DNA from 3 places in the Cupriavidus sp. KK10 genome. Region 2 is predicted to be linked to each of the others. Evidence: predicted binding sites of a transcription regulator. Region 2 holds the regulator's gene; each other region holds the start of a gene.
The links. Region 2 encodes sigma-54, which starts transcription at its own class of promoters, with help from an activator protein. Its sites were predicted from a motif close to TGGCANGNAANCTGCTTT; they were not measured.
Positions count from the first base shown of each region.

Region 1: KB879_RS03130 (pilin) is a predicted target of sigma-54. The motif match lies at 1,832-1,849, and genes of this name have one in related genera.
Region 3: prpB (methylisocitrate lyase) is a predicted target of sigma-54. The motif match lies at 2,023-2,040, and genes of this name have one in related genera.

Region 1 is NZ_CP073677.1:617,924-621,200, reverse strand. It holds gene KB879_RS03135 (Wzy polymerase domain-containing protein) at 1-1,152, opposite strand, end outside; gene KB879_RS03130 (pilin) at 1,249-1,764, opposite strand; gene KB879_RS03125 (TerC family protein) at 2,084-2,779, opposite strand; gene sucD (succinate--CoA ligase subunit alpha) at 3,026-3,277, opposite strand, start outside.
Region 2 is NZ_CP073677.1:443,018-446,294, forward strand. It holds gene ptsN (PTS IIA-like nitrogen regulatory protein PtsN) at 1-180, opposite strand, end outside; gene hpf (ribosome hibernation-promoting factor, HPF/YfiA family) at 636-986, opposite strand; gene KB879_RS02305 (RNA polymerase factor sigma-54) at 1,035-2,516, opposite strand; gene lptB (LPS export ABC transporter ATP-binding protein) at 2,652-3,277, opposite strand, start outside.
Region 3 is NZ_CP073677.1:4,684,679-4,687,955, reverse strand. It holds gene prpC (2-methylcitrate synthase) at 1-993, opposite strand, end outside; gene prpB (methylisocitrate lyase) at 1,081-1,989, opposite strand; gene prpR (propionate catabolism operon regulatory protein PrpR) at 2,271-3,277, shown strand, end outside.

The sequences.
Region 1 (3,277 bases), 170 kb from region 2:
CAGGCGAACGCGAACCACGCGCCATAGCCACGCCAGCAGGATCAGGCCTACGCCGGCGGCGCCGACGATGCCCGTCTTCGCCAGCAAGTCGAGGATGGCGTTGTGGGCGTGCAGGGACATCTCCACCTTCACGCCGACTTGCTGCATTTGCTGGAACTGCGCCCAGCCGAACTCGCCCCAGCCGACGCCGAACCAGGGGTGGGAGCGGAACATTGCCAGCGCGTGGGTCCACAGCGCGCCGCGCGCGGACATCTGGTCTTCTGCTTCGAGTTGGGCGATGGTGTCGAACAGGCGCCAGTCGAAGGCTTGCCCTGCCGCGCGGATCGCGGGCTGCAGGATCAGCAGCATCGCCACCATTGCTACTGCTGCGACGAGCAGACCGACCGGTCGCTGCATTGGATCCGAGTCGCGCCGCCCGCCTCGTGCGAGCCACGCTGCGACCAGTGCATAGACCGCAGCCAGGCCAACATGCAGCACGCCGGTGCGCGAACCGGACAGCACGATGCCGCTTTCCAGCAAGACCACGGCGGCGAGCCACATCGGGAAACGCAAGCGGCCACGCGAAGCCAGCCACACTGACGCCACCAACGCCAGGCCTTCAACGGTGGCCTGGTGGTTGGGTTGGTTCAGGTTGCCCCAGAGGCGGCGATTGTTGTCGTAGAAGTAGGTGGAGACGAGGCCGAAGGCGCGGGGTTCGAGGTGGAAGAGCTGCACCCATTGCGTGAGCGTACCGAGCGACCCCGCAATGAGAAAGGCCGTGGCGAAGGCATCGCCGATGTCCTGCGTGGTTGTTGCTGGCGCGCGTCGATACCACCATCCAGCGCAAGTCACTGCGGCTCCAAGGATCAGCGTGAGAATCGTGATCAGCCGGCTGCCAGTGATGTCAGCGTGACCGAGGGCGCCGAGTAAAAGGCTGACAAGGCTTAGCCAGACAAACAGCAGGCAGCCCCACGGAAGCCACATATGGGTTTCCGAACTCGCTGCTGGGGACTTGTGGATCGCATGGAAGGCGAAGACGGCGATGGCACAGAATGCGGCGGTCCATTCGCCATAGAACGTCGCCAGCGGCAGCGTGTGCCGAGAGACTAGCAGCGGGATGACGATTGCTGCGATGAGGGCGGCCGACGGTAGGAAGGGCCTGGACGGCTGCATCGGGGCGCCTGTTTATAGGGAAAGGCGCATGATAGCGTGGTGGCTGGGCAAAGAAAAAGCGCCCGAAGGCGCTTTTTCTTTGCCTATGAAATGGTATTAGCTGCGGCAGCTTGCAGGGGAGACGTTACCCGGAAGCGTGGCGGCCGTGGCAGGTGCCGGCCCCGGAGTCGGCAGAGTCGACGCAGCCTTGGCCGCCGAGAAGCACTCCCAATCCACCGAACCACCGGCCGGCGGAGTGCCGACTGCCAGAGCGGCGGCGGCAGACGAGGGCACCAGGACCAGCGTACCGCCACCGGCGCGAGCAGAATACGTGATCGTGATTTGCCCAGTAGCGTCGACTGCCATAGCCGTTACGTTTTGCGTCGGGGATGGAGCCGTCCAACCGTTAGCAAGCGCAATGCCGTTCGCTGCATTTTCGGTAACTGACGTCTTGGCTGAAGCGGCCAAGCTCAGGCCTTCGGTAACCCGAGAACGAATCAGATAGTCCTGATACGCCGGAATAGCAATCGCCGCCAAAATACCAATGATCGCCACCACGATCATCAGTTCGATCAGCGTAAAGCCCTTCTGGACACGACGGCCCAGTTTCTTCAGTTGTTGTACCCGTTGCATGATTTGACCCCTCGAAGAGATTTTAGTTGAGCGTTGCACGTCTTCGGTTTCGTGACGCGGGGACTATTTAGCAGTAAGCGTGCCAGCGGCATTCCCCATCCGTAGGGGGGTAAAAAACGACAAATTTCGTCACCCGTCAGGGGGATGCTTGCCGGATGCGCCAAAATTTGTCACTTGCGCCTCTTACCACCGCGCCAACCGACAAAATGTGCGATCACTCACATGAGTTAGTTGGCCAAGGCACCGACGACCGCCTTGCCGGCGCACCAATGAAAAAGGGCGGCCAGCTGGCCGCCCTTCTCGCCCGGGCGGAACCTCGTCAGGCGGTCTGTGCCGACCGGCGGCTCAGCAGCTTGCCCATAAGCACCACCAGGATCGCGCCGGCGGCGCCGAATACCAGGTGGGCGTGCGGCACGTGGACCTCGAACCAGGCGGCGTCGACCGGGTCGCTGACCAGCATTTCGCCGGCCAGGTAGCCCAGCAGCGCGGCACCCAGCACGATGATGACCGGGAAGCGCTCCATGACCTTGAGCAGCAGCGTGCTGCCGAACACGATCAGCGGGATCGACAGGCCCAGGCCGATGATCAGCAGCATCAGCTGGCTGCCTTCGGGGCCTTTCTGCGCAGCGGCGGCCACGGCCACCACATTGTCGAGCGACATCACCAGGTCGGCGATCAGGATGGTGCGGATGGCGGCCCAGATATTGTCCTTGCCATCGTGCCCTTCCTCGTCGTCATCGCCGGTCAGCAGCTGCACGCCGATGTAGACCAGCAGCACGGCGCCGACGATCTTCAGGTACGGCAGGCTCAGCAGCTTGACCGCGGCCACGGTCAGCACCACGCGCATGATGATGGCGGCGGCGCTGCCCCAGAAGATGGCCTTCTTCTGCTGGGCGGGCGGCAGGTTGCGCGAGGCGAGCGCGATCACCACCGCGTTGTCGCCGGACAGGACGATATTGGTCAGGATGATCGATCCCAACGCAATCCAGAAAGTGGTGGAAGACAGCAGTTCCACGGGGAGGCTCCTCGAGTTCTATCTATAGGTCCGACCCGTCATATGACGGCAATTCGGATGTCTGAAAACACAGACATGACTGTTTAACGCACGAACCTTACGATTCGGTTTCAATTCCGGATGGTGCCGCTTGGGAGATACCCTAGTAAGTGTCCCACCAGAATGACATTGCCCCCGCACGCGGCGGGGGCAATGTCTTATCATTTCCGCGCAGGCGGAAACGACGTACTGAACATCGTCAGCAAATTACAGCATTGCCTTCAGCAGGCGGCCCATCTCCGACGGGTTCTTGGTCACCTTGATGCCGCAGGCTTCCATGATTTCCAGCTTGGCCTGGGCGGTATCGGCACCGCCCGAGATCAGCGCGCCGGCGTGGCCCATGCGCTTGCCCGGAGGCGCGGTCACGCCAGCGATGAAGCCAACCACCGGCTTCTTCATGTTTTCCTTGATCCAGTAAGCCGCGTTGGCCTCGTCCGGACCGCCGATCTCACCGATCAT
Region 2 (3,277 bases):
GCCCAGGCCGGTGGATCCCAGCGACTCGCGCGCGAACAGGTTGTCCGTCACGATGGCGCGCGCCACACCATGGTTGTTCTCGAAGAGGAGCCCGGCCTGCTCGAACACACGCTTCTTGCTGGTGACGCTGACGTCCAGGGTGATGTTGCCGGGTGGCAGCAATTTGGCCAAACGATTCATGGGCGATGCGCAGGATTTCAGTTAGCGGGCAGATCGTTCCGCGGGGCAGTGGGCTGGCTCCGGGCTGCCGTTGGCCTGGCCGGAGGCGTCCGGCCCATTATAGAGCAGCGACTACCCCCGTATTGTGCAGCGCAGCGGGGCAAGCCGGTGCAGAACGATACATGGTGATGCAATCGTGCCTCCGGGCCGGGAGCCGGCGCACCGATGCGGGGCGCGGCCAGGATTCCCTCTCTTTGTATGGCGCAGCATACACCTTGGCGCTGCGCTTGCGAACACTCTTGCCCATTCGGGTGAAAAGCGTTGGCTCCGGCGCCACAGCCGGGCCGCACCGCCAGTGCGGGCGCGGCATGCCGGCGGCAACCCGGAACGCAAGGGCGCAAAAAAGCCGCGCTTCGTGGCGCGGCTTGCCTGTTCAATCCTGATTCAGCAGCCCGCTGCGGGGCTGCCGGGCACGGTCATTGCTGCATTTGCGCTGCGGCCATCTGGTACTTGACCGCTTCGCGGTCGTGGCCTTGCACGCGATCCTTGTAGCGGATCACCTGACGGTCCAGCTTGTCGACGAGTGCGTCGATCGCTGCATATAGGTCTTCGTGATGCGCCTCGACAAAGATGTCCTTGCCCTTGAGATGTAGATTAATTTCCGCGTACTGACGCCGGTCCTTTTCCTTGTGGTTGTCGACAGAGAGCAGCACGCTAACGCCAATGACCTGATCGAAATGCCTGACGATTCGCTCCAGCTTCGTTTCCACGTACTCACGCAGAGGGGGCGTGATGTCCAGGTGGTGTCCACTGATCTTGAAGTTCATAGCGCTTCTCCTTCTGAAAGAGCCTCACCAGGCAGGCGGTGGGCTCGGCTACAAAGACTTGCGGAGATTGACTGCGGGGATCTTCAGGGCTTCGCGATACTTGGCAACAGTGCGGCGCGCAACAACAAAGCCTTGCTCACCCAGCAGTTCGGCAATGCGACTGTCGGAAAGGGGATTCCTCGGGTCTTCGGCTCCTATCAGTTGCTTGATCAAGGCGCGGATGGCCGTTGATGAAGCCGCGCCACCGGTTTCGGTGGACACGTGGCTGCCGAAGAAGTACTTCAGTTCGAAAGTACCCATCGGCGTTGCCATGAATTTATTGGTCGTCACCCGGGAGATGGTTGACTCGTGTAAACCCAGTGTATCGGCAATCTCCCGCAAAACCAAGGGGCGCATGGCGATTTCGCCGTGACTGAAAAAGTTCTTTTGACGCTCGACAATGGCCTGCGAGACACGCAGGATTGTGTCGAACCTTTGCTGGATGTTCTTGATCAGCCAGCGCGCCTCTTGCAGCTTTTGCTGCAGTCCGGCCGTGCCGGACTCACCCTTCGCGCCACGCAGGATTTGGGCATACATATCGTTGATGCGCAGCCTCGGCATCACATCCGGATTGAGCTGCGCGATCCAGCCGCCGCCACCCTTGCGCACGAACACGTCCGGCACCACAAAGTCCGCTTCCGGGCGGCTGTACGCATGGCCGGGGTAGGGCGCCAGCGAGCGGATCAGTTCGTGTGCGGACTTCAGTGCCACTTCATCTACCTGCAGCGCCTTCTTCAGCCGCGTGTAGTCGCGTACTGCGAGCAACTCCAGGTGATTGCTAACGATGTTCAGCGCCAGTTCGCGTTGCGGGTGCGTCAGGCGTCGCAACTGCAGGGCCAGGCACTCGGCGGCGTTGCGCGCACCCACGCCGGGCGGGTCGAAACTCTGCAGCAGCGTGAGGATGGCGTGGACTTCGTCGATCTCGAACTCGAGTTCTTCCGGCAACTCCGTGCAGATCTCCTCAAGCGATGCGCTCAGGTAGCCATCGTCGTCGAGCGATTCGATCAGGAAGATGGCCAGGCCTTTGTCGCGCGCCGAGATCTTCAGCGGCGTGAGCTGCTCCATCAGGTACTCGCGCAGCGTGGGCTCGGCCTCGCGCAGCTGCATCGGCGTTTTTTCATCCTCGTCGCCCTGGGGGCGGCGGGCAAAGTCGTCCAGGCTCCAGTCGCCGCTGCCGTAGTCGTCGCCGTTGCCGCTGTCGCCATAGCTGTCGTCGTCACCCGCGCCGTCGGCGCGAGCCTCGCCATTGCCCTGGGGCTCAGCCGGGGCGGGCGCCGGTGCGCTCTGCAGGTTGACCGAGCCGTCGGCCGCCACGCGCAGCGGGCTTTCGATCCAGTCGTTCTCGCGCTCGAGCAGCGGGTTTTCCGTCAGCGCCTGTTCGACCTCTTGCTGCAGTTCCAGCGTGGAGAGCTGCAGCAGCCGGATCGACTGCTGCAGTTGCGGGGTCAGGGCCAGATGCTGGGAAAGACGGAGCTGTAGCGACGGTTTCATGCGAGCTATTCTATGCGCATCTTTCCGTTGTTGGAACGGAAATTGCTATCGCTTATGCGGTCCGATCGCCGCTGGCTGTGGGAGGGCCCACGCGCGCCCGCGAAGAGGCCTGCCGCTCGCGGGCAGGCCGTTAAGTCACATGCGGAAGTTCTCGCCCAGGTAGACGCGCCGCACTGCGTCATTGGCGATGATTTCCTCGGGCTGGCCCGCGGCCAGCACCGTGCCTTCGCTGATGATGTAGGCGTGGTCGCAGATGCCGAGCGTCTCGCGCACGTTGTGGTCGGTGATCAGCACGCCGATATTGCGTGCCTTGAGGAAACTGACGATGCGTTGGATCTCGCCCACGGCGATCGGGTCCACGCCGGCGAAGGGTTCGTCCAGCAGGATGAAGCGCGGCGACGACGCCAGCGCGCGCGCGATTTCGACACGGCGGCGCTCGCCGCCCGATAGCGACAGCGCCGGGTTGTTGCGCAGGTGCGCGATCTGCAGGTCGTCGAGCAGCGAATCCAGGCGGCGCTCGATCTCGGTCTTGGGCAGCGGCTTGCCGTTGCTCACCTGAAGCTCCAGCACCGCGCGGATGTTCTCTTCGACGTTGAGCTTGCGGAACACCGAGGCTTCCTGCGGCAGGTACGACAGCCCCATGCGCGCGCGCTCGTGGATCGGCAGGCCGCTGATGTGGTCGCCGTCGAGCACGATATCGCCTTCGTCCAGCGCCACCAGGCCCACGATCATGTAGAACGAGGTGGTCTTGCCCGCGCCGT
Region 3 (3,277 bases), 2.4 Mb from region 2:
CATCATGTGGTAGCTCACCGCGCTGAACCAGTCCAGGTTCGGGAACATCTTCTTGATGTCTCCCATCACCGTTTCCAGGCGCTCGGCGATGTCGAACATCTTCATCGAGCCGGCGTCCTTCGACAGCCTCTTCGCCACGTCCTTGATCACCTGGTTGCGCGGGTCGCTGATGGTGTACACCGGGTGGCCGAAGCCGATCACGACTTCCTTGTTCTCGACGCGGCGGGTGATGTCGGCCTGGGCCTCATCCGGGTTGTCGTAGCGCTTCTGGATCTCGAACGCGACCTCGTTGGCGCCGCCGTGCTTGGGGCCGCGCAGCGCGCCGATGGCGCCGCTGATCGACGAATACATGTCCGAACCCGTGCCGGCGATCACGCGGGCGGCGAAGGTCGAGGCGTTGAACTCGTGCTCGGCGTACAGGTTCAGCGAGGTGTTCATGGCGCGCTCCCACAGTGCCGACGGCTTCTCGCCGTGCAGCAGGTGCAGGAAATGGCCGCCGATGGAGTCATCGTCGGTTTCCACCTCGATACGGCGGCCGTTGTGGCTGTAGTGATACCAGTACAGCAGCATCGAGCCCAGGCTGGCCATCAGGCGGTCGGCGATGTCGCGCGCGCCCGGGGTGTTGTGGTCTTCCTTCTCCGGCAGCACGGTGCCCAGCACCGACACGCCGGTGCGCATCACGTCCATCGGGTGGGCGCTGGCGGGCACCCATTCGAGCGCGGCCTTCACATTGGCGGGCAGGCCGCGCAGGCTCTTGAGCTTGGCCTTGTAGGCGGCCAGTTCGGATTTGGTCGGCAGCTTGCCGTGCACCAGCAGGTGGGCGATCTCCTCGAACTCGCAGGTCTCGGCGATGTCGAGGATGTCGTAGCCGCGGTAGTGCAGGTCGTTGCCGGTGCGGCCGACGGTGCACAGCGCGGTATTGCCGGCGGTCACGCCCGACAGGGCGACGGATTTCTTGGGCTTGGGAGTGACGAGCGGTTGCGCTTCGGACATCTGGGTCTCCTTTGTGTGATGCCTGGTATTGCCTGTCTGTTGTCGTGCAAGCGGCCGGGACAAAGCCCGGCCGCGCGTGAGTCTTACTTACTTGCCCTTGCCTTGTGCGAAGAGCGCGTCCAGCTTCTGCTCGAAGTCATGGTAGCCGATGCTCTCGTAGAGCTCGGCGCGGGTCTGCATGGTATCGACCACGTTCTTCTGCGTGCCGTCGCGGCGGATGGCCGCGTAGACGTTCTCCGCCGCCTTGTTCATGGCGCGGAAGGCCGACAGCGGGTACAGCACCATCGACACGCCGGCGCCGCCGAGTTCCTCGGTGGTGAACAGCGGAGTGGCGCCGAATTCGGTGATATTGGCCAGCACCGGCACCTTCACCGCATCGACAAACTTGCGGTACATGGCCAGGTCGGTCATGGCTTCCGGGAAGATGGCGTCGGCGCCGGCTTCCACGCACGCGACGGCGCGCTCGATGGCCTTGTCCAGGCCTTCGACGGCGAGCGCGTCGGTGCGGGCCATGATGACGAAATTCTCGTCGGTGCGGGCGTCGACGGCGGCCCTGATGCGGTCGACCATTTCACCCTGCGTGACGATTTCCTTGTTGGGGCGGTGGCCGCAGCGCTTGGCGCCGACCTGGTCTTCGATATGCATGGCCGCCGCGCCAAACTTGATCAGCGACTTGGTGGTGCGGGCCACGTTGAAGGCCGAGGCGCCGAAGCCGGTGTCGACGTCCACCAGCAGCGGCGTGTCGCACACGTCGGTGATGCGGCGGATATCGGTCAGCACGTCGTCCAGGTTCGAGATGCCCAGGTCCGGCAGGCCCAGCGAGCCGGCCGCAACGCCGCCGCCCGACAGGTAGATGGCCCGGTAGCCGGCGCGCTTGGCCAGCAGGGCGTGGTTGGCATTGATGGTGCCGACTACCTGCAGCGGATGCTCGTCGGCAAGCGCCTGGCGGAAGCGGGCGCCAGCGGAGCGCGCGAGGTCGGAAGCGGAGTAGGTCATGGCGTATGCGTTGGTGAACAGGACGGGCCTAATACTGCAAGGGGTGTGCCAAGCCCTTGGGCGGGCCCGCGGGAAATCCGCCAGCCTTTGTCAGCGCTGGGCTGGCGGGCAGGGCGGCTGGCCTCGCCGCCGATTTCATGTCATCTTTTCAGCACAATTGAATTTCAAAATCACAAGTTTGGAATTCAAAGTTGAAATCCCGGGCTGCGTGGCGGACAATGTGCCAGCACTGTACGCCTGTTCGTCCCGGGTTTCACCACGCATTCTTTCCGCATTGCACCATGGCTCCTCCCGTTTCCACGCAAGCCCGTCCGCGCATCTGGGCCATCGGCATCAGCCGCCTGGCACGCGCCTTCGCCGACCTGATTCCGGCCTACGCCGACCGGGCCGAATTCCGCATCGTCGGCAAGGGTTTCGAGGCCGCCGCCAGCGCCGTGGCGCGCGAGGCGCGCGAGGGCCGGCTCGACGTGGTGGTGGCGGGCGGCTCCAACGGCGCCTACCTGCGCCAGCACGTGGATGTGCCGGTGGTGCTGGTCAAGGTCACGGGCTTTGACGTGATGAGCGCGTTAGCCACCGCGCGGCGCATCTCGCCGCGGGTGGCGCTGGTCACGCACGCGTCGACGTATGCCGAGGTGGATGAATTCGTGCGCGCGTTCTCGCTGTTGGTCCCGGCCTATACCTACCTGACCGAGGACGATGCCGTCGCACGCGTAAAGGCGCTCAAGCAGGAGGGCATCCAGGTCGTGGTCGGCCCCGGCCTGGTGACCGACCTGGCCGACCGCTATGGCCTGACCGGCGTGTTCCTGTACTCCGGCAACTCGGTGCGCATGGCGCTGGAAGACGCGATCGAGGCCGCGCGCCTGCGCCGCATCGAGGCCACCCGGCGCGACTACGTCAACACCATCCTGGCGCACCTGAACGAGGGCGTGGCGGCGGTGGATGCCGAAGGGCGCATCCAGTCGTTCAACCCGGCGATGGAGCGCTTTCTCGGCACTTCCGTCGCCGCCGCGGTCGGGCGCAAGCTGCAGACGCTGGCGCCAAACCTGGCGCTCGAAGGCGTGATGCAGAGCGGTGACAAGGAACTGGAAGCGATCCACAAGCTCGGCGACAAGATGGTGGTGGTCAACCGCATCCCCATCATCGGCGAAGCCGGCACCACCGGCGCCGTGCTGACCATCCAGGACGCCAGCGCGATCCAGCGCGTGGACCGCAACCTGCGCTCGCGCGCCCGCACGCGGCCGGCCGGGGTGCGCTACAGCCTGGACGACCTGGCCGGCACCTCCGCGGC